2 regions of the Mesorhizobium sp. UC74_2 genome follow, and region 1 is predicted to be linked to the other one. Evidence: riboswitches for the same ligand, from Rfam matches in the RefSeq annotation. Region 1 holds a riboswitch; the other holds the start of a gene.
What was found. Region 1 has a riboswitch for S-adenosylmethionine ahead of ACFJIU_RS06375 (O-succinylhomoserine sulfhydrylase). Riboswitches for the same ligand answer to the same signal wherever they lie in the genome.

Region 1 (14,527 bases):
ACGCTGACGCGCAGCACCGAACGGCAGTTGCGGGTCGAGGCCGAAACGACCAACGATCCACAGTTGCGGGATTTGATCAGGGGTTATTTCAGCGATTTCGGACGGTTCCGAGAGATCGTCACGGCGACTCTCTACACCGACGCCCTCGCACCTGAACGAGAGGCTATGGAGGACGCGCGCAAGGCCCTGAACGCAGCGCTCGAAAAGCGAGGCGAGGCGCCTGTACAGCCATGGATAAAGAGCAAGATCGAGGAAGCTGGACCCGTGGACAGACCGGCACCCGGCGATGTCATAGTGGATCTCGCCGTCATCAGCGAATGGCCGGCGGACCGGGGTGGTAGCCCCAGCAAATATCGTGTTTTCGCAACGATCTCCCGCGCGGATGTGCCCGCGGAAGTCGTCGAGGTAGATGCCTTCGATCCGCAAGGCGGCAAGGCGGAGCCCGCAAACAGCTTTATCGAGAAGCTGGCGAAAGTTGTCGGTAACGCTGCGAAAGGCGCGAAGGCGTTCTATGTCATCCCGACCGATTTTCTCTATCCGGTCGATTTCGCTGAATTGCGCCCAACGGGTGACAAGCGGTTGGGCGAGCTGGTCGATGTGCATGTCGCGACCAGCCGGCAGGCGTACCAATTCCGGGCGAAGGAAGATCGCCCGGCTGCCGGTGATGGTATCCTGCTAGCCGGCGGTCTCATCTACAACGATGACGGTAGCAGCTATCTGCCAGGCTCGCGCGACGAGGTCGAAAAGATCACCGCGATCGCGCGAGGGAAGGGACTGGTCGTGCAGGTAGCCGAAGGCAAGGACGGCAGTGAGGCTGCGATGCGTGCCGCTGCCGGCGGCAAGACAATCCTTCATTTTTCGACACACGGTTTCTTCATCGACGGAGAGGGGCTGTCTGCTCGCTTGATGAATGCCGGTTTCGAGCTGTCCGGTGCCAGGCTTTTGGACACGCCTAAGGAAAGTGACGATGACAATATCGTCTACGCGCGTGAACTTCTGAACTGGAATCTCCGGGCGTCACAGCTCGTGGTCGTTTCCGCCTGCGACACGGCGCTGGGTGATGTTGGGGTAACGTCCACGGTACGCGGCCTGCCGCTGGCCCTTTCCGTGGCAGGAGCACGGCGCACATTGCTGACGGTCGAAAAGGTCAGCGATGCGGCGACGGTCCAGTTCATGGCGCGCTTCTACGAAAACCTCCTGGGAGGTGGTCTTGGCTACGCGGACGCCTTCATCAAAACCAAGCGTGACGCCTGGGCTGGTAAAATAGACGGTTTCCCGGCGGACTTGACGAGCGCTTACATCCTCTTCGAACATTGATAGTACCGGCAGCAACCGGCAAATACAGGACGAGACAATGACACAGCACCTTCAACCCACCGGCTCTGCGTATTTCATCGCCAAGGAGACGGAAAAGCCGGAAAACCATACTTTGTCGGTGCTGGTCGACAATGAGCCGGGCGTGCTCGCCAGGGTCATTGGTCTGTTTTCCGGCCGCGGCTACAACATCGAAAGCCTGACCGTCTCGGAGACCGAGCACGAGAAGCATCTGTCGCGCATCACCATCGTGACGCGTGGCACGCCGCATGTGCTCGAACAGATCAAGCACCAGCTCGAGCGTATCGTGCCCGTGCACCGTGTGGTCGATCTTACGGTCCGATCGACCGAACTCGGACAGGAACGGCCGCTGGAGCGGGAACTCGCGCTGGTCAAGGTGGCGGGAACCGGCGACAGCCGTGTCGAGGCACTGAGACTGGCGGATGCCTTCCGCGCCAGCGTGATCGATGCCAACACCGAGCATTTCATCTTCGAAATCACCGGGAAGGGCTCGAAGATCGACCAGTTCATCGCCATCATGCGCCCGCTTGGCCTTGTCGAGATCTGCCGTACCGGCGTGGCGGCGATGAACCGCGGTTCTCAAGGGATGTGACGTGCCGCCTCGGCGGCATTGTCACCGATACAACAATTTCCGTGACTTGCACCGGGAGACAGGTCAATTACGCTGACCTGTCTAGCCGGCCTCATACCCAACCATGTCCTTTGACGCTTTTCTGGCTCTCGTCGTGTATGCCTTCGTGACTTCGGTTACGCCGGGGCCGAACAACTTCATGCTTCTGGCTTCCGGCGTGAATTTCGGCTTTGCCCGCAGCATCCCGCATATGATCGGCATAAGCGTTGGCTTTCTGATCCTGGCCCTTGCCGTTGGCCTCGGGCTGGGCGCGGCGCTTACGGCGTTTCCGGCGTTGCATACGGCGCTGAAGATCGCCGGCGGCGCGTATCTGCTTTATCTCGCCTGGAAGATTGCGATGTCACGTTCGATGGGGAACGGTGGCGAGCAGAAAGCACGTCCGATGACACTGCTCGAAGCGGCCGCCTTCCAGTGGGTCAATCCCAAGGCCTGGGTGATGGCGGTGACGGCCATGGCAGTCTACACCAATCCCGATCGCCCATTCCTGTCCGTTGCGGTGATCGCCATCACCTTCGCCATCGTGAACCTGCCCACGATTTCGGGCTGGGCCGGCTTCGGCGTGGCGTTGCGTGGTTTCCTGTCCGATCCCGTCAAGCTGAAATGGTTCAATATCGTCATGGGTTTGGCGCTTGCCGCAACGCTCTGGCCGATGCTGCGCTGAGGTGCCGATCACGCCGCCGTGAGTTTGTGCAGTGCATTAAATCTTTGTAATGAAGGCGTTTTGACCATTTTCAGTCGTGAAGTTGCGCTATCTTAGTCTGGGATTCATCGCGCACGACCTCATTCGATGAGGTGCATACGGATGCGCCGGGACCGACGAAGGGTCCTGACCTTAGATCGAGAGGGCGCATTGACGGTTCGCAACAAAACATTCATCGGGCTTATCGGAGGCGTCGTTGTCGTCGCCGCAGGTGCCTATCTGTTGCCTGCCCAAGCCTCGAAGATCTGGCATATGCTGCCATTCGGGCAAAAGGAAATCGCGGCCGAGGCAGCTACCGGCGGAAACAGCGGCGGCAGCCGGTCACAAGGTGGTGGCCGTGGTGCCGTTACCGTGGCAACTGCGACGGCCAAGGTCGCCGATTTTCCGATCCAGCGTTATGCGATCGGCTTCCTTGCGTCACCGGCGGTGGCAAACATCAATGCACGCGTCGCCAGCCAGGTCATGACCATTGCCGTCGAGGACGGACAGATGGTCAAGCAGGGTGATCTTCTCATCACGCTCGATGATCGCGCGCTGAAGGCGCAATTGGAAAAGGACATGGCGACGCTGGCCAAGGATCAGGCTCTGGCGGCGAGCGCTGATGCCGATCTGGATCGTGCCAAGAGCCTGCTGGCCAGGCAGACAGGGACGCAGCAGGCTTATGACCAGGCTTTGGCTGCACAGAAGGCAGCACAGGCCACGGTGGCTGCCGATCAGGCGGCGATAGATGCCGACCAGGTTCAACTTGGCTTCACCACGATCACCGCGCCGATTTCAGGTCGGCTGGGCGCCGTGAGCGTCAGTGTTGGCGATCTCGTTACAGCTGGCGGAAGCACCGGCACCGGCGCCACGCCGCTGGTGACGATCACCGAAATGGACCCGCTGCGCGTCGCCTTCAATCTGCCGGAGGCCGATCTTTCCCTGCTGCAGCAGGCGGTGGCGAAGCCGGGTTCGGTTTCGGTGACCTTGCACAAGGATGGCACCCCGGCGCCGATCGGGTCCGGTACGGTTGATTTCGTAAATTCCACCGTGGACACCGCGTCTGGCACCATTACGGCGCGGGCGACGGTACCCAATGCCGACCTCAAGCTATGGCCTGGGCAATATGTGAACGTGACGGTCAATGCCGGTATCATGCCGCAGGTCGTCACGGTGCCGACGCAAGCCGTGCAACCCAGCCAGCAAGGCTCATTTGTCTATGTCGTGAAGGCCGACAACACGGTCGAAGCACGCCCGGTCAAGGTGGCGATCAGCCACGAGAACGAAAGCGCTATCGCCAGCGGCTTGCAGGATGGCGACAAGGTGGTGGTGGACGGCCAGTTGAGCCTGAAGCCAGGTACCGCCGTGCGCGAGGCGGAAGGCGCCGGGAAGAGTGGGACCGGCGGAAGCACGTCTCCCAAGGCTGCCGTCAAGGCAAACGGAAACGAAACGGCGGGCTGACCGACCATGATCTCCGAATTCTGCATCCGCAGGCCTGTCGCGACACTGCTGATGTCGATCGCGCTCATTCTGGGCGGTCTGTTTGCCTATAAATTCCTGCCGGTTGCTGCACTTCCGAGCGCGGAATTCCCCACTGTCAATGTTTCTGCATCACTGCCGGGCGCATCGCCCAATGCGATGATGACATCAGTTGCGGTTCCGCTCATCAAGCAGATCGCCACCATTGCCGGCGTGGATTCGATTTCGACCACCAATTCGCTCGGTTCCACCTCGATCGCCGTGCAGTTCGCGCTGAACCGCGATATCGACGCCGCCGCAGCCGATGTGCAGGCGGCAATCGCGCGAACGCAGCGGCAATTGCCGCCTGAAATGACGTCGCCGCCAAGCTACAGAAAGGTCAATCCGGCCGACGCGCCGATCCTGCTTATGGCGTTGACCAGTGATACGGTGCCGCTGACCGACCTCGACGCCATTGCCCAGAACGTGATTTCGCCTTCGCTGTCGACCATCGACGGTGTTGCCCAGGTCATGGTCTGGGGTTCGAAGAAATACGCTGTCCGTATCCAGATCGATCCGACAGCGCTGGCCGCGCGCGGCATCTCCATCGACCAGCTGCAGGCAGCGGTGCAGTCGGCAAACAGCAACGCGCCCGTGGGTGTGCTGCAGAACAGCCAGCAGCAGCTCACCATCACCACCAACACGCAGCTGCAGGACGCGGCCGCCTTTTCCAAGATCATCATCGCGACCAAGAACGGCAATCCCGTCCGTCTTGGCGACGTCACGCGTGTCATCGATTCCGTGCAGAGCACGACATCGGCCTCCTGGTTCGACAAGACGCGCGGCATCATCCTGGCCGTGCAGCGCCAGCCTGATGCGAACACCGTCGAAGTGGTCGATCGGGTCAAGGCGATGCTGCCGTCATTCGAAGACCAGATGCCGGCGGCTGCATCGATTCAGCTGATGAACGATCGCTCGACCTCGATCATCGCGGCCGTCGATGACGTGCAGTTCACGTTGCTGCTGACCATCGGGCTGGTGGTGCTGGTGATCTTCGTCTTCCTGCGTCGGGTGACCGCGACGATCATTCCGGCCGTGGCGGTGCCGATCTCGCTGATCGCCACGCTGGGCGTGATGTTCCTGCTCGGCTTCTCCATCGACAACATCTCGCTGATGGGATTGACGCTCGCGGTCGGCCTGGTCGTCGACGACGCCATCGTCATGCTGGAGAACATTTACCGGCACATGGAGGAAGATGGGCTGCCGGCCTTTCAGGCCGCCGTCAAAGGCTCACGCGAGATCGGCTTCACCATTCTGTCGATGTCGATTTCGCTGGTGGCGGTGTTCATCCCGGTTCTGCTGATGGGCGGCGTCATCGGCCGTATCTTCAACGAATTCGCGGTCGTGGTGACGGTTGCGATCCTCGCCTCGATGTTCGTATCGCTGACATTGACGCCGATGCTGTCGGCGCACCTCCTGACCTTGCCGAAAGGCCACAAGACAGGGCAGGGGGTTGAGCACCAGCATGGCTGGCTGACCCGTGCCTATGACCGGGTCTTGACCTGGTGCCTTGCAAACCATGTGATCGTGTTCCTGGTCTTCCTTGGCACCGCCACACTCTCGGTCTGGCTGTTTACGGTCTCGCCCAAGGGTTTCCTGCCGCAGGAGGACATCGGCCAGATCTCCGTTTCGACCCGTGCGCGCCAGGACATCTCGTTCGATGCGATGGTGAAGCTGCAGGCCCAGGTCGCCGAAGTTTTCGAGAAGTCTCCCTATGTAGCGCACGTCTCGTCGACTGTTGGCGGTGGTTTCGGTTCGGGCGGTCTCAACGAGGGATCGCTGTTCGTCGAGCTGAAGCCGAAGAGCGAACGGCCCGAGATGGCGGACGTGATGGCAAGCCTCAGGCGGCCACTCGCCGACGTACCCGGCATCGGCACCTTCATGCAGCCGGTGCAGAACCTGCGGCTGGGGTCACGCTCTTCAGCCAGTGCCTATCAGCTGGTCGTCCAGGGTCTGAAGACCGACGAGACCAACGATTGGGCGCAGAAACTGACGGAGGCGATGCAGGCCGATCATGCGATGTTCGCCGATGTCAACAATGACCTCCAGAACACGGCGCTGCAGGCTTCGCTGATTGTCGACCGCGACAAGGCGGCCACCCTGGGTGTCGACACCAACACGCTGCTCAACAGCCTCTACGGTGGTTTCGGTACCGACCAGGTGACGACCATCTTCGGTGCCGCTGACAGTTACCAGGTCATCACCGAACTCGATCCGAAGATCGACTGGTCGCCCGAGCGTATGCTGTCGATCCAGTTTCGCACAGCCAGTGGCTCGCTGGTGCCGCTCGGCGCCTTCGCCCGTGTCGACCGGACGGCTGGACCGCTCACCATCAACCAGCTCGGCCAGCTGCCGGCGGTGACGATTTCCTACAACCTGCCGCAAGGCGTATCGCTTGGCGATACGGTGACGCGCATCGAGGCGCTCAAGGCCGAGATCGGCGTGCCAAAGACGATTGCCACCTCCTTCTCGGGTACGGCCAAGACGTTCCAGGATTCACTCGCCAACCAGGGCCTTCTCATCGCCGGCGCGATCCTGACCATCTACATCGTGCTTGGCATGCTCTATGAGAGCTTCATCCATCCGCTGACCATTCTAACCAGTCTGCCTTCGGCGTTGCTCGGTGCGGTGTTGTCGCTACGGCTTGCTGGAATGGATGTCTCGGTTATCGCCGTCATCGGGCTTCTGATGCTGATAGGCATCGTCAAGAAGAACGGCATCATGATGATCGACGTGGCGTTGGTGTTGCGCCGCGAAGGACGAAGTGCGCGCGACGCTATCCACAAGGCCAGCGTCATGCGTTTCCGTCCGATCATGATGACGACGCTTGCCGCCATCATGGGCACGCTGCCGATTGCCATCGGCGAGGGCGCCAGCGCCGAACTTCGTCAGCCGCTCGGCGTTGCCGTGGTCGGCGGACTGATGGTTTCGCAGGTGCTCACCCTGTTCGTCACGCCCGTGATCTATCTGTACATGGAGTGGCTGTCGCAATGGCTGCTGAGCCTCGTCCGCAAGGGCAGGAAGCCTGATCTCCATCTGGTCGAAGGGGCTGCGCAGCCGTCGCTGTTCGACGAGAACAAGGACCGTCAGGTCGCCGCGGAATAGGTGAGGACACTATCGCCGAACCCACTTTGCAGTATGGCCTGATCCTGTTGGCGGTGTAACCGTCGGTCGGTTGGCAGATGCGATGAGCCTGCGCCGGCATTATTCGATGCGTGTCAGCTTCAGCATATCCGTGAACAGGGCGTGCCAATCGGCTTCATCCAGGCTGATCAGGCCGAGCGCCTTCAGCAGGAAGGCGCCTTCGCCGGCCAGGAAGGCCACGGCGATCTGGCGATCCGCCGGCCTGGACAGGTCGAGTCTTGTCAGAAAGCCATTATACCATTCCCGGCTTTCGGCGACGCGCTCCGGTGCCTCAAGCAATGCCGTCATCATGACGGCGGATCGCGAGTGTTCCTCCTCATCCTCGTCCCGCGTTACAGAAAGATGCGCCCGGATCACTGACACTGCCGACGGATCGGGACCAGCTTCCTGCTTCACCTTGGCTTCGTAGGCATCTGCCCAGCGGGCGATCATCGCGCGGATCAGATTGTCCTTGGTGCCAAAGCAATATTGCACGCCGCTCTTGGTGATGCCGGCGGCTTTCGCCACCGCATCGAAGCTTAGCCCCGACGCTCCGAGCTCGGTCACCACCGTCTCGGCGGCGTCGAGGACCTTGTCGCGGTCGATGCTGCGCGGTCTTCCTGACATCTGACCCCTTCCATTTCAATACGATCGTATTTATATGCATGTCCGTGGCCGTTCAAGGCCGTGGATAAAAGTACACTGAAGGAAGTCATCATGTCCCCGTCCAACCGCTGGCTGGTTCTGGCCATCGTGTCGAGCGCGCTGTTCCTGATCGTCATAGACATGACGGTGCTCTACACCGCGCTTCCCACGCTGACGCACGAGCTGAGGGCAACGGCGACGGAGAAGCTCTGGATCATCAATGCCTACCCGCTGGTGGTCGCCGGCTTGTTGCCGGGCGTCGGCACGCTGGGCGATCGGCTCGGCCACAAGCGCATGTTCCTGGCCGGCCTCGTCGTGTTCGGCCTGGCCTCGCTGGGAGCCGCGTTTTCACAGGCTCCGGCCTGGCTGATTGCGGCCCGCGCCTTGCTCGCTGTTGGTGCCGCCATGATGATGCCCGCCACCCTGTCGCTGATCAGGCTGACCTTCATGGATGAAAAGGAACGCGCCTTCGCCATCGGCGTCTGGGCGGCGGTGGCTTCTGGCGGTGCCGCCTTCGGGCCGGTCGTCGGCGGCGCGCTGCTGGAGCATTTCTGGTGGGGTTCGGTCTTCCTGATCAACGTGCCGGTGGTGCTGGTCGCACTGCTCGCCGGGGCAACGTTGCTGCCCAACAGACCAGGCAACAGTGACCACCCCTGGGATCTGATCGGCTCGATCCAGGTCATGATCGGTCTTGTGGGACTGACCTATGCCATCAAGGAAATCGCCAAGCGCGATCCGTCATGGCCGACAGCCGCGCTCACCTTCACAGTCGGTCTCATCACCATCGTCGTCTTCGTGCGCCGCCAGCTCGCCAGCCGCACGCCGCTGATCGACTTCTCGCTCTTCACCAATGCGCGCTTCTCGGCGGGTGTGGCGACCGCCATGGTGGCGTCGGCGGCCTTGATCGGCGTGGAGTTGGTGTTCAGCCAGCGTCTGCAGCTGGTGCTCGGTCTCTCACCGCTGCAGGCCGGCCTGATCATCCTGCCGATCCCGCTCGCAGCCTTCGTCGCCGGCCCATTGACCGGCCTGGCGTTGCCACGGATTGGCGCCACGCGCGTGCTGTGGTCGTCACTGTTTCTTGCGGGGGCGATGCTTGTCGCCTATCTCCTGCGTCTACCGTGGCGAAACCTGGCTGTGGCTCACCGCGCTGTCGCTGATGGGCTTCGGCTTCGGCGCGGCAATGACGGCGGCGTCCAGCGTCATCATGCTGTCGGCGCCGGAGGAACGCGCCGGCATGGCGGCTTCGATCGAGGAGGTCTCGTTCGAGCTTGGCGGCGCGCTCGGCATTGCCTTTCTCGGCTCGCTGATGTCAGGGCTCTACACCTATGCCCTGGTGTTGCCGCAGGGCATTGCGGCGCAGGCGGGCGACAGCCTGGACGAGGCTTTGCTGATCGCCGAGAAATTGGCGCCGGCCGAAGCCGATGTGCTGACGGCACTTGCCGGTACGGCCTTCGATCAGGCCTTTTTCGGCGTCATCGCGGCCGCGGCAACGCTGCTGGTCGTCGTCAGCCTGGTCATCTGGCGGCGGACTGCGGCGGTGTGAGGGATGGCACCTTCTCTTCTCCCTTTGGGAGAAGGGGCCTCCCTCAGTTCACCACGCGCCTGGCGTCGGGCAGGTCGAGCGAGAAGGCCGGGATGGCGATGTCGAACTGCTCGCCGCGCGCATTGCGCATCGTGTAGTGCCCGACCATGATGCCGGATGGCGTCGAAAGCGGGCAGCCCGACGTGTATTGGTAGCTGTCGCCGGGGTTCAGTTCCGGTTTTTCGCCGACGACGCCAGGGCCGCGTACTTCCTCCACTTGTCCCATGCCGTCGGTGATGTGCCAGTAGCGCGACAGAAGCTGCACGAACTCGTCCGAGCGGTTGTCGATCGTCACCCGGTAGCCCCATACGTAACGGCTCTCGTCGGGGTCCGAGCGGTCTTCGAGGTAGAAGGGTTCCACCTCGACCACGATGTTGCGGGTGACTGCGCTGTACATGGGCAACCTGATGCGACTCGGTACCAAAAACTGCAACGAGTTTCCGCCCGTGCACCGTCATGGTCAACCTTCTGTCATGTGCACGACATGAAACGGTGATGGTGTGCGCCGATCGCGTCCGGTCCCGTGATGATTCCTGGACGCAGCCTAACAAGGCTTTCAGGCCGCGTTTCCGGGAGTGACCTGACTTCATGGACCTGACAATCGCAGCCGCATCTTTCTCTGCCGCCCTGCTTCTCACCAATCTCGTTTCCATAGGACTGGCGTGGTCCCAGCTGGAACGACGACGCACTGCACCGGCACCTCGTAGCGATGCACCGCCGGTTTCGATCGTCATACCCGCGCGCGGTATCGAGCCCTTTACGCCCGAGACGCTTGAGCGCGCCTTCCGGCTCGACTGGCCGGACTACGAACTGATCTTCTGTGTTGCCCACACCGATGACCCGGTTGCGCTGGCGATCCGCACCACCATGGCGCGTTTCCCCGAGGTACCGGCGCGTCTCCTGTTCGGCGACGATCGTATCAGCGGCAATCCCAAGCTGAACAACTGCGTCAAAGGCTGGGAAGCGGCGCGGCACGACTGGGTGATCCTGGCCGACTCCAACGTTCTGATGCCGCGCGACTACATCCAGAACATGATGCAGGCTTGGCGCCCCGACAGCGGCCTCGTCTGCTCGACGCCGGTCGGTTCGCGTCCAGACGGTTTCTGGGCCGAGGTCGAATGTGCCTTCCTCAACACGCTGCAGGCGCGCTGGCAATATACCGGGGCTGCCGCCGGTCTCGGCTTCGCGCAGGGCAAGAGCATGTTGTGGTCGAAGCCGCTGCTCGATGCCAATGGCGGCATCCACGCGCTGGCCGCCGAGATCGCCGAGGACGCTGCAGCGACCAAACTGGTCAACGGGCTCGGCCTTAAGGTCCACCTGGTGGCTTCGCCGTTCGAGCAGCCGCTCGGGCACCGCAAGGTGGAGGCCGTGTGGTCGCGCCAGGCGCGCTGGGCAAGACTGCGCCGCGTCACTTTCCCTCTGTTTTTCGCGCCGGAGCTGTTTGTCGGCGCGGCCATGCCGTTGCTGTTCGCGCTGATTGCCGCCGCCGGCTCAGGCGCAGACATGCTCTCGACCACCTTGCTGGTGCTGGCTGCCGTCTATCTGCCGGAATACGCGCTGGCGCTGGCCAAGGGCTGGCACGCCTCGCCGCGGCTGATCGCCGCCATGGTGGTGCGCGACATCATGGTCCCGGCCATCTGGCTGCGCGGCTGGCTCGGCGGCGCCATCGACTGGCGCGGCAACACCATGAACATCACCACCAAGTCCGATGAAGCCGATGAGGTTTTGTCGGGCGCTTGACCTTTTCAGCGGTATCGCCGCCAGCCGGTTTGCGGCATGATTGCCGGAGGCAGGGGAGGTTGGCCGTGCTGTCCGAGGATCGCTATTGCCAGATCGCGCTGGGTTTCCCCGAAGCCGAGCAGAGCAGCCATTTCGATGTCACCGATTTCCGCGTGCGCGGCAGGATCTTCGCAACGCTGCGGCCAAAGGACGGCCGCGCCGTCATCAAGCTAGCGCCGGACGAGCAGCGGCTGCTGCTCGAAACATCGGCGAGCCAGTTCGAGCCGATCCCCGGCTCGTGGGGCCAGAAGGGCTGGACGCGGGTCCGGCTGGAAAAGGCGGACGAGGAAACCGTCCGCCATGCCATGGCGATGAGCTGGCGCTCGGTCGCGCCGAAATCGCTGCGTTAGCAGGGAAACGGAGCGGAATGCGGGGTTCCTTCCCATTGCATTCCGCTCGAGTTGTCACGCCTTGGCGAGCGCCTGTTCGATGTCTTCGAGCAGGTCATCGGTGTCTTCGAGGCCGAGCGACAGGCGCAACGTGCCTTCGCCGATGCCCAATTCGGCGCGTGCCTCGTCGGTCAGGTTCTTGTGCGTCGTCGTTGCCGGATGGGTGATCAGGCTCTTGGCGTCGCCCAGATTGTTGGAGATCAGCACCACGTCGAGCGCGTTCTCGAAGGCGAAGGCCGATTTCTTGCCGCCCTTGAGGTCGAAGCAGATCAGCGTCGAGCCGCCGGTCATCTGCTTCCTGATGATGTCGGCCTGCGGATGGTCGGCGCGGCCCGGATAGATCAGCCGCCCGACCTTCGGATGGTCGGCCAGGAAGTCGGCGATCTTGCTTGCTGCTTCCGTCTGCTGGCGCACGCGCAGCGGCAGCGTCTCCAGGCCCTTCAGCAGCACCCAGGCATTGAAGGGCGACAGGCTCGGCCCGGTATGGCGGAAATAGTCGTGCAGGTTCTCGTCGATCCACTTCTTGTCAGACAGCACGATGCCGCCGAGGCAGCGGCCCTGGCCATCGATGTGCTTGGTGGCCGAATAGACGACGATGTGCGCGCCGAGCTCCAGCGGCTTCTGCATCAACGGCGTGGCGAAGACATTGTCCACCACCAGTCTGGCGCCGATCGAATTGGCCAGCCTGGCGACGGCAGCGATGTCGACCACTTCCAGCGTCGGGTTGGTCGGGCTTTCCAGGAAGAACAGCCTGGTGTTGGGTCGGACCGCGGCTTCCCAGTTCCCGATTTCGGTGCCGTCGACCAGTGTCGCCTCGATGCCGTACTTCGGTGCCAGCGTCTCGACCACCCAGCGACAGGAGCCGAACAGCGCGCGCGCGGCGACGATGTGGTCGCCTGCCTTGAGGCCGCACAGCACGGCTGCCGTCACCGCGGCCATGCCCGATGCGGTGGCGCGGGCATCTTCCGCGCCTTCCAGCGCGCACATGCGCTTTTCGAACATGTCGACGGTCGGGTTGGCATAACGCGAATAGATGAAACCGGGCTCTTCGCCCTTGAAGCGGGCCTCGGCGCGCTCGGCGCTGTCATAGTGATAACCTTGCGTCAGGAACATCGCTTCCGACATCTCGCCGAAGCCCGATCGCAGCGTGCCAGCGTGGACGAGCTGGGTTGCGGGTTTCCAATTGCGCTTTTTCTCGGTCATGGTTCCATTCCGACACAAACTGGCTGCCATATGACTGGCAGGCACAAAAAACCGGCCGCGAAGTCGCAACCGGTCCATACGGCCTTTGTCGGGCCCTGCGGTCCTTTAGCGACTTGTTTAACGTGGCTGCAAGCCGACCGGCCAAATCACCACGGGATAAAGCACCCTTTAGACCCGGGGGCGGCTTGCGTCAATTGCCGGCTTCATTAAGAGCATGGAGGACTGGCTGACTTGAGCCACCTGTGGAGTTGTCATTGCGCAAGACAGGCATTCTTCCCGATCAGGACATCGCGGCGCTGTTCCAGGCAGGCAGCCTGAAGTCGCCGCGCCCGCTCGATGGCGACCAGATCCAGCCGGCCAGCCTCGACCTTCGCCTTGGCGAAAAGGCCTACCGTGTCCGCGCCAGTTTCCTGCCCGGCCCCCACAGCACGGTGGAAGCCAAGCTCGAGCGGCTGAAACTGCACGAAATCGACCTCGCCGACGGCGCGGTGCTGGAGACGGGCTGCGTCTACATCGTGCCGCTGCTGGAAAGCCTGGAATTGCCTGGCGACATTTCCGCCTCGACCAATCCGAAGAGCTCCACCGGCCGGCTCGACATCTTCACCCGTGTCATGACCGATCATGGCCAGGAATTCGACAAGATCGCCGCCGGCTATCGCGGCCAGCTTTATCTCGAAGTCAGCCCGCGGACGTTCCCGATCGTCGTCCGCACCGGCTCGCGCCTGTCGCAGATCCGTTTCCGCACCGGCAATGCGCTGTTGTCGGAAGACGAACTGCACGCGCTGCACCGCGCCGAGACACTGGTGGCAATCGATCCGCCCAATATCTCCAACGGCGGTATCGCGCTGTCCATCGACCTGGCCGGCGACAAGGACGGGCTGGTCGGCTACCGCGGCAAGCATCACACCGGGCTGGTCGATGTCGACAAGCGCGCCGCGCAGGACATCGTCGACTTCTGGGAGCCGCTCTATCGCAGCGGCGCTGGCGAACTGGTGCTCGATCCCGACGAGTTCTATATCCTGGTCAGCCAGGAAGCGGTGCATGTGCCGCCGCTCTATGCTGCGGAGATGACGCCGTTCGATCCGCTGGTCGGCGAATTCCGCGTGCACTACGCCGGCTTCTTCGATCCGGGCTTCGGCCATTCCGCCGCCGGCGGCACCGGCAGCCGCGCGGTGCTCGAAGTGCGCAGCCACGAGGTGCCGTTCATCCTCGACCATGGCCAGATCGTCGGCCGGCTGGTCTTCGAGCATATGCTGAAGCGGCCGACCGCGCTCTACGGCACCGATCTCGGCTCCAATTACCAGGCGCAGGGGCTGAAGCTGTCGAAGCATTTTCGGGCGGCGAGATAGAGTAGGGGAATAGGGGAGTAGGGCAGAAAACGATTGCCTATTCCCCTAGTGCCTCACCGAGAGCCACCCGGCTAAAGCAGCAAGTCCACGTCGCATCCTGTGCTTGCCTGGCCCTCGGCGGCGTGCTTGGCTGTTCGCGGACAACAAGACCAACCCGAGGGGGAAAATGATGAAGATGTCCAGATGGTTCGCAACGGTCGCGGCCGCCACGATGTTGGTGGCAGGCGCCAGTGCCGCTCTTGCCGCCGACAAGATCAAGATCGGCACGGAGGGTGCTTATCCTCCTTTCAACAC
Region 2 (14,527 bases), 1.6 Mb from region 1:
CACGTCCCGAACAGATCATCCTGTTCACCGTGTCGACATGGGATGCGAATTGCCCGCAGCATATTCCCCAGCGTTTCGACGCGAGCGACGTGGCCGCTATCCTGGGTGAACGCGACAAACGCATCGCTGTTCTGGAAGCCGAAATCGCCAGATTGCGCGCGGAAACCCCGAAATAGCGTCACCGGGAGAGCTCAGGCGTCAATCACCCGCATGGCTGGCGAAAGCCGGCCGGATCGGCAGGACGACACGGCCGAGCGCCAGCAGATATTTGTTGTATTCGGTGAAGAGCACCCGGAAGGCGCCCGGCTTGATCAACCAGCCGCCGTTGTCGAGGTTGCTGTTGACCACCGGATAGGGCACCAGCCTGGCACCCTGCAGCAACCGGCCCATTTCCAGAAGGCTGCGCGGCATGTGGTAGTTGTTGGTGACTAGGATGATGCGGTTGTAGCCATGGGTCTGGACCCATTTGGCGCTTTCTTCGGCATTGCCGATCGTGTCGAGCGCCGCACGGTCAATGTCGATGCAGCAGGAAAACAGCTGCGTGTCGCCCTTGGTTGCTCTCTGCAGTTGCTTGCGGCTGGCGGTCGGATGCACACCACTGATCAAGAGACGTGCGCCCTTGCCGGATTCCAGCAGGCCGATGGCCGCGTCGAGCCGCGATTGGCCACCGGTCAGCACGATGATGGCGTCAGCCGGCTCGGGATCAGCCGGTGTGGTCAACCGGCTGACATGGCTGGCGAACCAGCCGAAGCCCAGGAGATAGAAGGCGATTGCGACCAGCGCGAGCAGGCCGATATTGCGCACGACACGCCGCAGCCGGGATGCGCCGCGCGACACGCGAAACGTGTCCGGCGCGGCTTCGGCCATATCGGCAGAATCGCGACTTTTCATGGCTCCATGATTAGTGCGGAATTGCGGCCTTTGGTAGGAGAAAGCACCTTCCCGCGAACTGATTTCAGGGCCGCACTGCGTCATCGCCGCCCTCCGTCAGCCACCGTCGGTCTGGCGTGTATCGAGATCGCTGAGATAGGCGATCACCGTGGCATGGGATGTGGCCGCAGTCAGCGCGCCGATCACCAGCACCATCAGGATGACACCGAGATATCCGGCCCAGCCGATGGCAAAGCTGCCGAACAGCGCAACAGCCTGGTCGGCCTGCGGCGTCGCCATGTTGCGCGAGGCCCAGAAGGAGAAAACCAGGAACACGACGATCGCCGCGACACCACCCGCCGCCGCACCCTTCATGCCGGTGACAAGGAACTGCTGCCGAAACTGGCGGGCAATGAACCGCGCTTCCGCACCGACGAAATGCAAAACCTCGATGATGTGGCCATTGCCAGCCATGGCGCCGCGCGTGGCGAATACCACCGTCAGCACGGTCGCCGACAACATCAGGACCAGGACCAGCATGCCTATGGTCACCGTCGTGCGCGCCATGGCGACCAGACGGTCGACCCAGGTGCGGTGATCGTCCAGCGAGGCGCTGGCGATCGTATTGGTCAACGCCTCGCGCATGGCTGTGAAATTGGGAGGATTGTTCTCGTCGATGGTGACGACGACAAGGCGCGGCACCGGCAGTTCGTCGATGTTGAGCCCGCTGCCCAGCCAGGGCGCCAGCAATCGCGCTGTGGCGTCACGATCGATGATGCTGGTCCCTTCGACACCCGGGAACTTGGCGGCGATCTCCGCGGCGCTGGCGAGCGTCGCTTCCATGTCGAGACCGTCGACCGGCTTGATCTGGATCGTCGCCTCGCGCGAAATCTGATTCTCCCACACCGCAGCCGTGCTCCGCACCAGGGTGACGCCACCAAAGGTGAGGCAGGACAGGAAGGTCATGATGGCGATGACGAACACCAGCGCGCGTCCAGCGATGTTCTGCGCCGGCACGATGGGCGCCATCTTGCGCTGCGCGCGCTGGGGCGCCTCGGCGCGATGGATCTCGCCCTCTTCCTCTTCGTGATCGGCCGTCATCTCAGTCATAGATGTCCAGCCTTCCTCCCGACAGGATCAGTCGCCGGGCATCGACCTGATCCATCAGAGCAAGATCGTGGGTGGCGATCACGACGGCTGTGCCGAGGCGATTCAGTTCTATGAACAGCCGGAGCAGCCGACGCGCCAGTTGCGGATCGACATTGCCCGTCGGTTCATCGGCAAGCAGGATCTGCGGCTGCTCGATCAGCGCGCGCGCGATCGCCGCACGCTGCTTCTCACCGCCGGAGAGGACTGGCGGCAGCACGTGCATGCGGTCGCCAAGACCGACCCACTTCAGAAGTTCGACGACGTCGGTGCGGTAGCTCGATTCCTCACGGCCACGCACGCGCAGGGGCAACGCCACGTTCTCATAGGTCGTCATATGGTCCAGCAGGCGGAAATCCTGGAACACCACGCCGATACGGCGGCGCAGATGCGGCAGCTCTTCGCGCGTGATGCGCGCGCGATCCTTGCCGAACACCGTGATCAATCCGCGTGTCGGCTTCAGCGACAGGAACAGAAGGCGCAGCAAGGTCGTCTTGCCGGCACCGGAGGGCCCGCTGAGGAATTGGAAGGAGCGCTCCGGAACATGCAAGGTGATGTCACGGAGAATCTCCGGACCCATGCCGTAGCGGAGGCCGACATTTTCGAAGCGGATCACGTGCGGCGACCTGGAACTGTGTTTGGCGGCAGTCCGCCCGTATCTGTGAAACGACCATTGACCGGCATGGTTAACCGCCGGTTAATTTCGGCATCGGCTGTCGCTGTAAATCGATTTCGGTCGGGAAGCATTAACCATTTTTGTCTACGGAATGGAAACAGAGGGCGAACAGAGGCAACCATATCAAGGCATGGCCGATCACGGCACGGCACGCCCGGTTTCCGGCGAAATCATGACGGCGGCCTCATCGGCTCGCAACGGCAGCGCCGTGGCCGCGGATGTGGTCGACGCCGATTTCATCGTGCTTGGTCCTGATTCTCCCACCCAGTTCGACAGACCGCCACCGCAAGCCCCTGTGGAAGCGGTTGAGCAGGCGCCCTTGCTTGACGGCATGGGCATGCTTCGCAAGGGCGAAACTGTGCCTGAGATGCGCGATGCGTCAGCAGGCGGGCCGTTGTTCTGGAGCGGCGGTGTTGCAATTGCCATGTTGGCCTTCTGGGTCTCCGGAGGTCACGCCTTGTTCCACGAAAATGCGTTCTTCGGCCCTGACGACAAGGCGACCACCGCGCTCAGCATTTCCGGCGTGAGTTCGCGCGTCGACAGCAGCGGACACAGGCCCGTGCTTCTGGTCGATGGCGAAGCCGGAAACGATGGCATGGAAGCGGCCGAACTGCCGCCGCTGGAGATCCGCGTGACGGGCAACGATGGCCGTATCACCCGCTATGGCCTGGGGACATCCGGCCGCACCTTGCCGCCTGGCGAAAGATTTGCCTTTTCCAGCCGCCTCGACGTGCCTAGAAACGGTGTAACGGCCGTCTCGGTCACCTTCGCGCGATAAGCGACGGCTGCGGCTGTCCCGCGCATTCCCAGAAAGGATCTTCATGCCAGTTGTGCGCGGCAAGGATATCGAGGTTCTGTTTTCGGCGTCGGCAATCGCGCGTCGCAATCTGGAACTAGCCAAGGAAATCGCAGCCCACGATTATCACGACCTTCTGGTCATCTCGGTGCTGAAGGGCTCCTTCATTTTCGCGGCCGACCTGATTCGTGCCATGCACGACGCCGGCCTGTCGCCGGAGGTCGAGTTCATCTTCATTTCCAGCTATGGCGCCGGAACCGAAAGCGGCCAGGTGCGCGTGCTGCGCGACATCGACAATGAGGTCGCCGGCCGCGACGTGCTTTTGATCGACGACATCCTGGAATCCGGCAAGACGCTGAAGTTCACCCGCGAACTGATGCTGTCGCGCGGCGCCAGGAGCTGTTCCGTCGCAGTGCTGCTCGACAAGCGCATGCGGCGCCAGACGGATCTCAATGCAGACTATGTCGGCTTCGACTGCCCGGATTATTTTGTCGTCGGCTACGGCATGGATGTCGGCCACGCATTCCGTGAACTGCCCTTCGTCGGGGTCGTGAAAGGCGACGTCTGAGACTCGCCTCGACGCTTTGAAAAGAAATCGGAAGCGCCTTCGACTTTCAGAAAACGTCAACGTTTGCAGGGCAAATCTCTGCGCATGACAAAGCTCCTGATCGTCGAGGACGATGAATCCGTCCGCACCCTGGCTGCCCGCGCGCTTGAACGCGCAGGCTACAATATCGACGTCGCCGCCGATGGCGCGCAGGGGCTGGAAAGCATCCATGCCGCCAATGGCAATTACGACCTCATCGTCTCGGATATCCGCATGCCGGAGATGGACGGCATCGAAATGGCCAAGGCGGCAGCCGCCGCTTTCCCTGCGCTCAAGATCATGCTGGTGACCGGCTATGCCGACCAGCGCGAGCGAGCGGACGAGTTGAACGGCATCATCCTGGACGTCGTGCAGAAGCCCTTCACCCTGGCTGAAATCCGCGACCGCGTCGGTCGTGCGCTGGCGGCCTGACCGCGCCCGCTGCCACTAGAGCGTTTCCGTTTTTTACGGAAACGCGGAAACGCTCTAACTTTTAGTTTTCACGCAATTCCGGACGGAAAACCGCTACGCAGTTTTCCTGGAATTGCTCCAGCCATCTCAAGGCGAGCTAAGCGCTCGCCTTGTCCAGTTCTTCGATATCCGCCTGCGTGAGCCGAAGCGAGGCGGCGCGTACCAGGCTTGCCATCTGTTCCGACGTGGTCGCGCTGGCGATCGGCGCCGTCACGCCCTGCCGTGCGATCACCCAGGCGAGCGCGACTTCTGCTGGCTTGGCCGCGTGTCGCCCGGCGACGGCATCAAGCGCTGCCAGAATGCGCATGCCGCGCCTGTTGAGATAAGCCTCCACATCCTCGCCGCGCGCGGCACTTTTGCCGAGATCGGCCTTGCTGCGATATTTGCCCGACAGGAACCCTTTGGCGAGGCTGAAATAGGTGATCACGCCGAGTCCCTCCGCCATGCAAAGGTCGCGCAGAGGACCGTCATAGGACGCACGATCATAGAGATTGTATTCCGGCTGCAGCACTTCGTAGCGCGGCAGATTGCGCAGCTTGGCGACATCCAGCGCCGCCCGCAACTGGCCCGCGTCGAGGTTCGAGCAGCCGATATGGCGAACCTTGCCCTTGGCGAGAAGGGTCTGGTAGGCGCCGAGCGTCTCCTCGTAAGGCACACTCGGATCCGGCCAGTGCGAAAGATAGAGGTCGATGACGTCGGTCCGCAGGCGCCTCAACGAATCTTCCACCGCCCGTTCGATGTGGCCAGCGGAAAGGTCCCTCTTGCCCTGCCCCATATCCGCGCCGACCTTGGTGATGACGACCACCTTCTCGCGATTGCCCCGCGCCTTCATCCACTTGCCGATGATGGTCTCCGACTCGCCGCCCTTGTTGCCGGGCACCCAGCGCGAATAAACATTCGCGGTATCAATGGTGTTGAGCCCGCCGTCGACGAAACGGTCCAGCAGATCGAAGGACGTCTTTTCGTCGACGGTCCAGCCAAACACGTTGCCGCCCAGCACGAGCGGCGCGATTTCGAGGTCGGTACGACCGAGCAGACGTCTATCCAAGATGGGTCTCCCTAGGGCATTTTGTAGCCAGGTGGAATCACCTGGCGTTACAAGAATGCGGCGAAAACAAACTTAGAGCGTTTCCGCGTTTCCGTAAGAACGGAACCGCTCTAATGCCGGCGGGGGCGCCGGTCCCCGCAGGAAGCTAGGGATTAGCGCGCAGGGTTCAATGGGCCAGAAGCGTTTTCAGGCGGGACGATCCGCCGCGCCACCTCTTCCAGCCAGCGGTCGCGGATGCCGAGCGCCTCGAGATGCTGGATGGTATTGAGAACGTAGTCTTCGTTGACACCCGACTGGCCGACGGCGCCGCGCACGACGGCAGCGGCCTCCGCTTCCTCGAGTGCGCCGGCATATTGCTCATGGCCACGGTCGGCGACATAGGTCACCGCATCCGCCATGCGGCCGTCCTCCAGAGCCACCTTCACCCAGCGTTCGAGGTAGACGTTGGTGACCAGTTCACGCTCGCGCAGATAGGCGATAACCTCGTCACGCAATTCGCCGGGCACCCGGAAGGCCAGCCCGATGCAGGAACCGCCACGGTCGAGCCCGAGCACCAGCCCAGGCCTTTCGCGGGTGCCGCGATGCACGAAGGAATAGACGCAGAGCGAGCGTCGATAGCCGTGCAGGCGCGCCCTTTGCGTTTCGACATGCGCGAAACCGGGCCGCCAGATCAGCGAACCGTAGCCAAAAACCCAAAAATCGCCCATATCGCCAAGCCTAAAGCGTGATCCCAAAAGGTCGCAGACCTTTTGGACAAAGATCATGCGACAAGCAAACAGACAGGGCGGAATGCCGTTTCATTTTCATCGCATTCCCGCCTTAAGCAGGCATAGTCGTCCGCACCAAATCACTTCGACCGGGATGGTCATTCCGGTTCTTTCTGCGTTATCGAGGGCCACAGCATGACGTCAAGTGACCAGACCAAGCCAAAACGTCGGCGCTGGCTGCCCCGGCTGATCCTGGCCTCGCTCGTCCTGTTCGGTCTCTACAGTGCGGGCTGGTACTGGCTGGCCGCACGCGTCAGAAGCGACGCGACGAACACTGTTGCCGCCCTTGCCGCCAAGGGGATCAACGCCGACTGCGCCAATCTGACCGTCAGCGGCTACCCCATGCGTTTCGTGGTCACCTGCGACGGGCTCGCCTATCAGGATGATGCCAGGAACGTTGCAGCGGCCGCCGGCGGCATGATCGCCACGGCAAGCCTCGCCCAGCCGCTGACGCCGAATGTCAATCTCGACGGACCGTTGCGCACCTCTGTGCCCGACATGCCGCCGCTGTGGATCGACTGGGACCAGCTGGACATCAGCGGACATCTGTGGTGGCCCCTGCCCAGCCGCATTTCGGTGACGGCGGAGGGCTTCAACGGCCAGACCGACCCGACCGATGAGACCGATCCCGTCCAGCTGTTCAGTGTCGGCCAGCTCACCGCGGCGGCCAGCCCCAACGGCCAGGATCTTGTGCTGACTCATGATTTCACCGACCTGGAAATCGACGCTCACACCATTGGCGGCCGGGTGCTCCCGCCCTTCAGCGGCAAGGGTGACGCCACGGTCAAGAATGGCATTCCCCTGCTCGGCGCACCGCCAAAAAGCCTGCGCGGTCAATCCGCCGAGATCAGGAACCTCGAATTGTCTTCCGGCGAAGCCCGCATCGTCCTTGCAGGCCCTATCGCGGTCGACGCCGACGGTCTGATCGACGCCACCCTCAACATCAAGCTGCAGAACCCGAAAGCGGTGGCGGCCATCCTCGCCACGGCGATCCCGGAACAGGCAAACCAGATCCGGCAGGGTTTCGCTGCCCTTTCCATGCTCGGCAACGAACCGACGATGCCACTGAAGGTGGTAAAGGGCCGCGCTTCGCTCGGCTTCATCCCGCTCGGGATGATCAAGCCGGTGGAATAGGGCAGTAGGTACTGCCACCAGGGAGTGGCCACGCAATAGCGTAACTTATCCCCCTGCTCCCTTATTGTCCTATTCCCCTACTCATTTGCCCGGATGCTCCACCACCTGGCGCCCGAAGTCGGGAACATCGATATCCTGGCCGGCCTGGATGATCGAGCGGCGGATGGCGCGGGTGCGCGTGAACAGGTCGAACAGCTTGTCGCCGTCGCCCCAGCGGATCGCCCTTTGCAGCGAGGAAAGATCCTCCGAGAAGCGCGCAAGCATCTCCAGGATGGCATCCTTGTTGTGCAGGCACACGTCCCGCCACATGGTCGGGTCCGAGGCGGCGAGGCGTGTGAAGTCGCGGAAACCCGAGGCCGAATACTTGATGACCTCGGACTTCGTCACATTGGCCAGATCGTCGGCCGTACCGACGATGTTGTAGGCGATGATATGCGGCAGATGCGAAACGATGGCCAGCGTCATGTCGTGATGCTCGGGCGTCATCGTGTCGATGTTCGAACCACAGCGACGCCAGAATTCCGACAATGTCTCCAGCGCTTTTGGATCGGTATCCGGCAGCGGCGTGAAGATGCACCAGCGGTTGTCGAACAGGTCCGGAAAACCGGCGTCAGGACCGGAATTCTCGGTACCAGCCAGCGGATGGCCGGGAATGAAATGCACGCCCTCCGGCACGAAAGGCGACATCTGCGCGACCACCGACTGCTTGGTGGAGCCGACATCGGTCAGGATGGCGCCCTTCTTCAGCGCCGGTGCGATCTCCTCGGCAACGGCACCGGAAGCGCCCACCGGTACCGAGACGATGACAAGATCGGCGTCGCGCACCGCCACCTTCGCATCGGTCGTGTAGCTGTCGCCGAGCTTCAGCTCCTCCGCACGTTTCAACGTCTCCGGACGGCGGGTGGAGACGGCAATGTGGCGGGCAAGTCCTTCCCGGCGCACCACGCGCGCCAGCGAAGAACCGATCAGGCCGATGCCGATGAGGGCGATCTTTTCAAACATGGGTTCGGACATTTTTTCAGCTTTTCAGGAATTCGGTAAGTGTGGCGACCACGCCGCGATTGGCTTCTTCGGTTCCGACCGTCATCCGCAGCGCGTTGGGAAAACCGTAGCCGGCAACGCGCCGCAGGATATAGCCTCGCTCACTCAGATACCCGTCCGCTTCCGGCGCGGAATGTCTGCTGTCATCCGGGAAATGGATCAGGATGAAGTTGCCGACGCTCGGTGTCACCCGCAGGCCGAGCCGGGTCAGTTCTTCAGTCAGCCACGCCACCCACGTCTCGACATGGTGCACCGAGCGCTCGACATGGCCGCGGTCGCGTATCGCGGCTTCGCCTGCCGCAATGGCGGTGGCACTGACGTTGAAGGGATCGCGGACACGCTCGAGCGCATCGACCACATGCGCTGGTGCATAGGACCAGCCGATACGCGCGCCGCCGAGCCCATGCACCTTGGAAAAGGTGCGTGTCATCACGACATTCTCGTTGCCCGCGACCAGTTCGACGCCCGCTTCGTAGTCATTGCGGCGCACGAACTCGGCATAAGCCGCATCCAGCACCAGAAGCACGTTCTTCGGCAGACCGGCATGCAGGCGTCGCACCTCTCCGAAGGGAATATAGGTGCCGGTCGGATTGTTCGGATTGGCCAGGAATACCATCCTGGTGCGCGGCGTCACGGCCGCAAGGATGGCGTCGACGTCGACGCGCTCGTCGGCCTCCTTTGCCACCACCGGCGTTGCACCAGCTGCGAGGATAAATATCCGGTAGGCCAGGAAGCCGTGCTCGGTGTAGATCGCCTCGTCGCCCGCGCCGAGATAGATGCGCGCCAGCAGGCCGAGCGCCTCATCGGAACCGTTGAAACACTGGATGTTGGCAATGTTGAGCCCGTGCGCATCGGCGATTGCCTGGCGCAGTCTGGTCGCCTGGCCGTCCGGATAACGTTCCAATCCGGCTGCAGCCTCCTGCGCTGCCTCGACTGCTTTCGGAGAGGGTCCGAGCGGATTTTCATTGGCCGAGAGTTTATGGACTTTGGCGACACCATGCGCGACGCCCTTGCCCGGCACATACGCCTCGATATCCATGATACCGGCGCGGGGTTGCGGGCGAAGCAGGTCGGTTGCCTTGGTCATGTCGAAAGGTCCGTGATTGATGCCTCCGGCCGGAGGCCAGAGCGTTTCCGTTTCGCGGAAACGCTTTAAGTTTTTGTTTTCGAGGTATTTTTGTGACGCCACGTGATTCCACCTGGCTACAAAAATGCTCCAGTGGCGGAAATACCGCCCGCACCGCCGCTTGTCGAGGAAAACCGAACCGCCTGGCCCAGCGTTTGAGCGACCCGCCTCACCATCGATTGACGCCATCGCTTGGTCGGCGTATTAGCAGGACATCGATCCGTGGTGATTTGGCCGGTCGGCTTGCAGCCACGTTAAATAAGTCGCTAAAGGGCCGTTTGCGATCCGTAAACCGGCTTTGCGACAGCAATGCCGGTTTTGTTTTTTGGAGTTCGCAAAGTGCCGATCAAGATCCCCGATCAGCTCCCCGCCCGTGAAGTTCTGGTCAAGGAGGGCGTGTCCATAATGGACGAGCAGACCGCCCTGCGCCAGGACATCCGTCCCCTCCAGATCGGCCTGCTCAACCTGATGCCCAACAAGATCAGGACGGAGACGCAGTTTGCCCGGCTGATCGGCGCCACGCCGCTGCAGGTCGAACTGACCCTGGTCCGCGTCGGCAACCATAAGGCCAAGAACACCTCCGAGGAACATCTCATCACCTTCTACCAGACCTGGGAGGAAGTTAAGGATCGCAGGTTCGACGGCTTCATCATCACCGGCGCGCCGGTGGAGTTGCTGCCTTTCGAGGATGTGACCTACTGGAACGAACTGCAGCGCATCCTCGACTGGACGAAGACCAACGTGCATTCGTCGTTCTTCATCTGCTGGGGGGCAATGGCCGCTGCCTGGCATTTCCATCAAGTCCCGAAACACACGCTGGAGGAGAAGGCGTTCGGCGTCTTCCGCCATCGCAACAACGCGCCCGCCTCTCCCTATCTCTCCGGCTTCTCGGATGATTTCGCGATTCCGGTCTCGCGCTGGACCGAGGTGCGGACCGCCGACATTCCAGCGGGTTCCGGCCTGGAATTGCTGATGGATTCGGAAGAGACAGGTCCAAGCCTGCTTGCCGAGCAGGCTGGCAACCGGCTCTACATGTTCAACCACATCGAATACGACTCGACGTCGCTCAAGGAAGAATACGACCGCGACGTCAATGCCGGCGTATCGATCGCGGTGCCGCACGAATATTACCCGGACGACGACCCCAGGCGCCCGCCGCTCAACCGCTGGCGCTCGCACGCCCATCTCCTGTTCGGCAACTGGATCAACAGCGTCTATCAGACCACCGCCTACGACCTGGAAAATATCGGCAGGAAGCGCTGACCGGTAGCCTGGAGCGCGCCTGACAGGCGCGCTTCCGCCTATGCCGCTGCGGCGCGATGCTCGCGGAAGGCGCAGGCGATGGTGCGCAGCGCATCGCGCGAACGCTGATCGGTCAGCGTCGAATGCAGCACGATTTCCGAGGACGGCAACGGCGGCAGATTGAACCTGCGGGTGACTTCGACAGTACCGACCGGTGCAAGCCGCTCGGAGAATACGGCCATGGCGAGTCCCGCCGACACAGCTGCCATCACCACCGACGAGCCGCCGCCCAGGAACACCTCCGTCCAGGCGATGCCGGCATCGTCTAGTGCATGGGTGCCGATGTCGCGCACGCCACATGCCGGAGACAGGGCGGCAAGCCGTATCGGCTCGTCCGGCCGGCAACGGAAACTGGGAGCGGCGAACCAGCCGAAATGCTCAGGCCCAAGGACCTCGCCGTCGCGACGATCGTCCTCGCGCCGCACGATGGCAGCATCCAGCTCGCCGCGATCGAACGCATCGAGCAGATTGCGCGAATTGTCGACCTGTACCTCGATGGTCAGCGCGGGATCATGTTCGTTGAGCCGCGCCAGCAGGGTCGTCACCTCCGGGCCGGCGACGTGGGCTGCGATGCCCAGCGCGAAACGGCGGGCACAGGAGAAGAGCCCGGCAACGGCACGGTCATGCGCAACGAGAAAATCACGCGCAGGCTGGATGAACACCGCTCCTTCCGCTGAAAGCCGCACGTGACGCGGCGTGCGCTCGATCAGCTTGCGGCCAACCTTCTCCTCGAGGCGCTTGAGTTTCACGCTGATCGCCGCCTGGGTCGTACCCAACGCATCGGCGGCTCGGGTGAAACTCTGAAGGTCGGCAACCATGACAAAGGCCTGCACGGCCTCGACGTCTAGTGACAACATTGTCAGCATACCAATTTGTTATCTCTGAAATAGATTTACATCGCATTTTCTTATGTTCAAGCTGCAACTATCTGGAATTCGGATTTCACAACGCAATTGAGCGGCGTGGGCGTGGACATCGCCTCCGCCGGCGCCGGAGGTTTTTGATGCCTACCCCCAATACAAACGGTCTCGTGCTGGCGGCCGTGTGCCTGTCCGCCTTGATGTTCGGCCTGGAGATTTCGAGCGTACCGGTCATCCTGCCGACGCTGGAGCGTGTGCTGCAGGCCGATTTCAAGGCCATGCAATGGATCATGAACGCCTACACCATCGCCTGCACCACCGTGTTGATGGCGACCGGAACTTTCGCCGATCGCTTCGGCAGGAAATTTGTCTTCGCCATTACGGTCGCGGCCTTCGGCCTGACCTCGCTGATGTGCGGGCTGGCGCCCAACACTTCGCTGCTGATCGTCGCGCGCTTCCTGCAGGGTATGGCCGGCGGCGCCATGTTCATCTGCTCCATCGCCATTCTCTCGCATCAGTTCCAGGATGGCAGGGAACGCGGCAAGGCCTTCGCCATCTGGGGCGTGATTGCAGGCATCGGTCTCGGTTTCGGACCGATCATCGGCGGCGGAATCGTCGCCTTGTCCACCTGGCAATGGGTTTTCCTCGTACACGCACCGCTGGCGGTTCTTTGCCTGGTCCTCACCTATGCCGGCGTCACCGAATCGCGCGATCCGCAGGCCAAGAAGCTCGATGTCTTTGGCATTGTCACCCTCAGCGCTGCCGTCTTCGGCCTCGCCTACTACATCACCCAGGCCCCTGACTTCGGTGGCTTCCTGAGCCCGGCCGCGCTCGGTATTGCCGCGGCCACGATCGTCGGCTTCATCGCATTCGTGCTGGTGGAACGCTACCACACTCACCCGATGTTCGACTTCTCGGTCTTCAGGATCCGTGACTTCTCCGGCGCGATCGTCGGCTGCGTCGGCATGAACTTCAGCTACTGGCCGTTCATGATTTACCTGCCGATCTATTTTTCGGTCGGGCTGGGTTATGACAGCACCAGGACAGGTCTCGCGGTACTGGCCTATACGGTGCCTTTCCTGGTGATGCCGCCGATCGCCCAGTACCTGCTGGCGCGCTTCAACGCGCGCATCGTCATCCCGCTCGGCCTGTTCACCATCGGCCTCGGCTTCATCCTGATGTGGCTGGGTTCCGCTTCCGAGGCGGCAAGCGGCCTCACGGTGCTGCCCGGTGCGCTCGTCGCGGGCATCGGCCTCGGTCTCACCACGACGCCGGCCACCAACATGACGACCGGTTCGGTGCCGGCGAGCCGTGCCGGCATGGCCTCGGGCATCGACACCAGCGCCCGCCTGATCGCGCTCGCCATCAACATTGCGGTAATGGGGTTTGTCCTTGTCGAAGGCATCCTGCACGGCCTGAAGAAGGGCCTGCCGAACGCGACCGAAGGGGTTGACCTGCGTGCGATTGCCGAAAGGATTGCCGCCGGCAACACCAGTGCATTGCACGATGGCAGCCAGCCGGGTCTGGCGGTGCCGGCGGATGTGGTCCACTCGGCTCTGGTCGAAGGTTTCGGCTGGGTGATGCTTTATGGCGGCCTCGGCGTATGGGTCCTGGCCGCGCTGTCCTTCGCCATCTTCGGTTCCAGCAAGGCCGGGCCGATTTCGGCATCCGAAGCACGCGCGGAATCGCATATCCTCTGAGCGTGCAAGATCCGCTCGTAAACCGTCCCGCCGACAACGGGACGGTTTACCTCTAGTTCACGTGCTCGACCTTCTCGTCATCGCGATCATGCCTGGCTCCGTTGCCATTGCGCTTGACGCCATTTCCGTTGCGCTTGCGCGCGCGGATCACCGGTGGCGGCTCCAGCGCGCCCGCTCTTATCCGCGGCGGTCGCAGCGCCGGCAGGTCGGCGCATTTGATGATCTCGAGCGCGCGCGGGAAGAAGTTGTAGTTGTGCTGGCCACGGCCGATGTTGACGATGCCCGCCTTGGGCAGATGCTTGCCCAGCATGGCGAAGATGCGCTTGGCGATCGTGCCGCTGAACGTGTCCATCGCTTCGTCGATCACCACCCAGTCCGGTTTCTGCAGGGCGAGCCTGGCAAAAGCAACCAGCCGCTGTTCTTCCTCGCTGAGTTCCCTGTCCCAGCGGGCGTGGCGGTCAAGCGACGGCGCGAGGTGATCGAGACCGGCCTCGGCCAGAACACGCCTGGTGCTCGCATCGTCGATAGTCGTGACGCCGTCGACCAGCACCTCGCGCAGCGTGCCGGGTGCAAAATACGGCGTGCGCGGGACGAAGGCGAGATTGGCACCTGCCGGCATGCCGATGCGCCCTGCTCCCCAGGGCCACAGCCCGGCCACTGCCCGGAAGAACAGCGTCTTGCCGGCACTCGGGTCGCCGGTGATCAGCACATGCTCGCCCGGTTTGATCGTCACCGACTTCTGCGCCAGTCTCGAGCAGCCCGAGGTCGCCCCGACGATCAGGTCCTCGAACACCATGGTGCCGTCCTCGGTTTCGAACACCTCGATATGCTGCTCGTTGCCATGCAACTGATCGGTCTCCTTCAGCGCCATGCGGAAGTCGGCGACCCGCATCAGCGTGGCACGCCAGTCGGCAATGGCGCCGATGTTGTTGACGAACCAGCGCAGGGAGGAATGGACCTGGTTGAAGGCGCCAACCGCCATCATCAGCCCACCGAACGTGATG

Region 2: linked by a shared signal. The riboswitch ahead of metA (homoserine O-succinyltransferase) and the one ahead of ACFJIU_RS06375 (O-succinylhomoserine sulfhydrylase) in region 1 are both predicted to bind S-adenosylmethionine.

What each region holds. Positions count from the first base shown of each region.
Region 1 is NZ_CP170562.1:1,341,657-1,356,183, forward strand. It holds gene ACFJIU_RS06325 (CHAT domain-containing protein) at 1-1,317, shown strand, start outside; gene ilvN (acetolactate synthase small subunit) at 1,355-1,927, shown strand; gene ACFJIU_RS06335 (LysE family translocator) at 2,031-2,627, shown strand; gene ACFJIU_RS06340 (efflux RND transporter periplasmic adaptor subunit) at 2,817-4,106, shown strand; gene ACFJIU_RS06345 (efflux RND transporter permease subunit) at 4,113-7,268, shown strand; gene ACFJIU_RS06350 (TetR/AcrR family transcriptional regulator) at 7,368-7,913, opposite strand; gene ACFJIU_RS06355 (MFS transporter) at 8,004-9,611, shown strand; gene apaG (Co2+/Mg2+ efflux protein ApaG) at 9,518-9,910, opposite strand; gene ACFJIU_RS06365 (glycosyltransferase) at 10,102-11,253, shown strand; gene ACFJIU_RS06370 (MmcQ/YjbR family DNA-binding protein) at 11,319-11,642, shown strand; gene ACFJIU_RS06375 (O-succinylhomoserine sulfhydrylase) at 11,697-12,884, opposite strand; SAM riboswitch at 12,970-13,047, opposite strand; gene ACFJIU_RS06380 (2'-deoxycytidine 5'-triphosphate deaminase) at 13,139-14,233, shown strand; gene ACFJIU_RS06385 (ABC transporter substrate-binding protein) at 14,403-14,527, shown strand, end outside.
Region 2 is NZ_CP170562.1:6,032,891-6,047,417, reverse strand. It holds gene ACFJIU_RS29550 (pyridoxamine 5'-phosphate oxidase family protein) at 1-176, shown strand, start outside; gene ACFJIU_RS29545 (YdcF family protein) at 199-867, opposite strand; gene ACFJIU_RS29540 (cell division protein FtsX) at 988-1,980, opposite strand; gene ftsE (cell division ATP-binding protein FtsE) at 1,973-2,632, opposite strand; gene ACFJIU_RS29530 (hypothetical protein) at 2,823-3,470, shown strand; gene hpt (hypoxanthine phosphoribosyltransferase) at 3,514-4,056, shown strand; gene ACFJIU_RS29520 (response regulator) at 4,141-4,506, shown strand; gene ACFJIU_RS29515 (aldo/keto reductase) at 4,643-5,593, opposite strand; gene ACFJIU_RS29510 (gamma-glutamylcyclotransferase) at 5,746-6,300, opposite strand; gene ACFJIU_RS29505 (DUF2125 domain-containing protein) at 6,496-7,494, shown strand; gene ACFJIU_RS29500 (prephenate/arogenate dehydrogenase family protein) at 7,576-8,508, opposite strand; gene hisC (histidinol-phosphate transaminase) at 8,513-9,622, opposite strand; SAM riboswitch at 9,874-9,951, shown strand; gene metA (homoserine O-succinyltransferase) at 10,001-10,924, shown strand; gene ACFJIU_RS29485 (LysR family transcriptional regulator) at 10,963-11,820, opposite strand; gene ACFJIU_RS29480 (MFS transporter) at 11,967-13,523, shown strand; gene ACFJIU_RS29475 (ABC transporter ATP-binding protein/permease) at 13,576-14,527, opposite strand, start outside.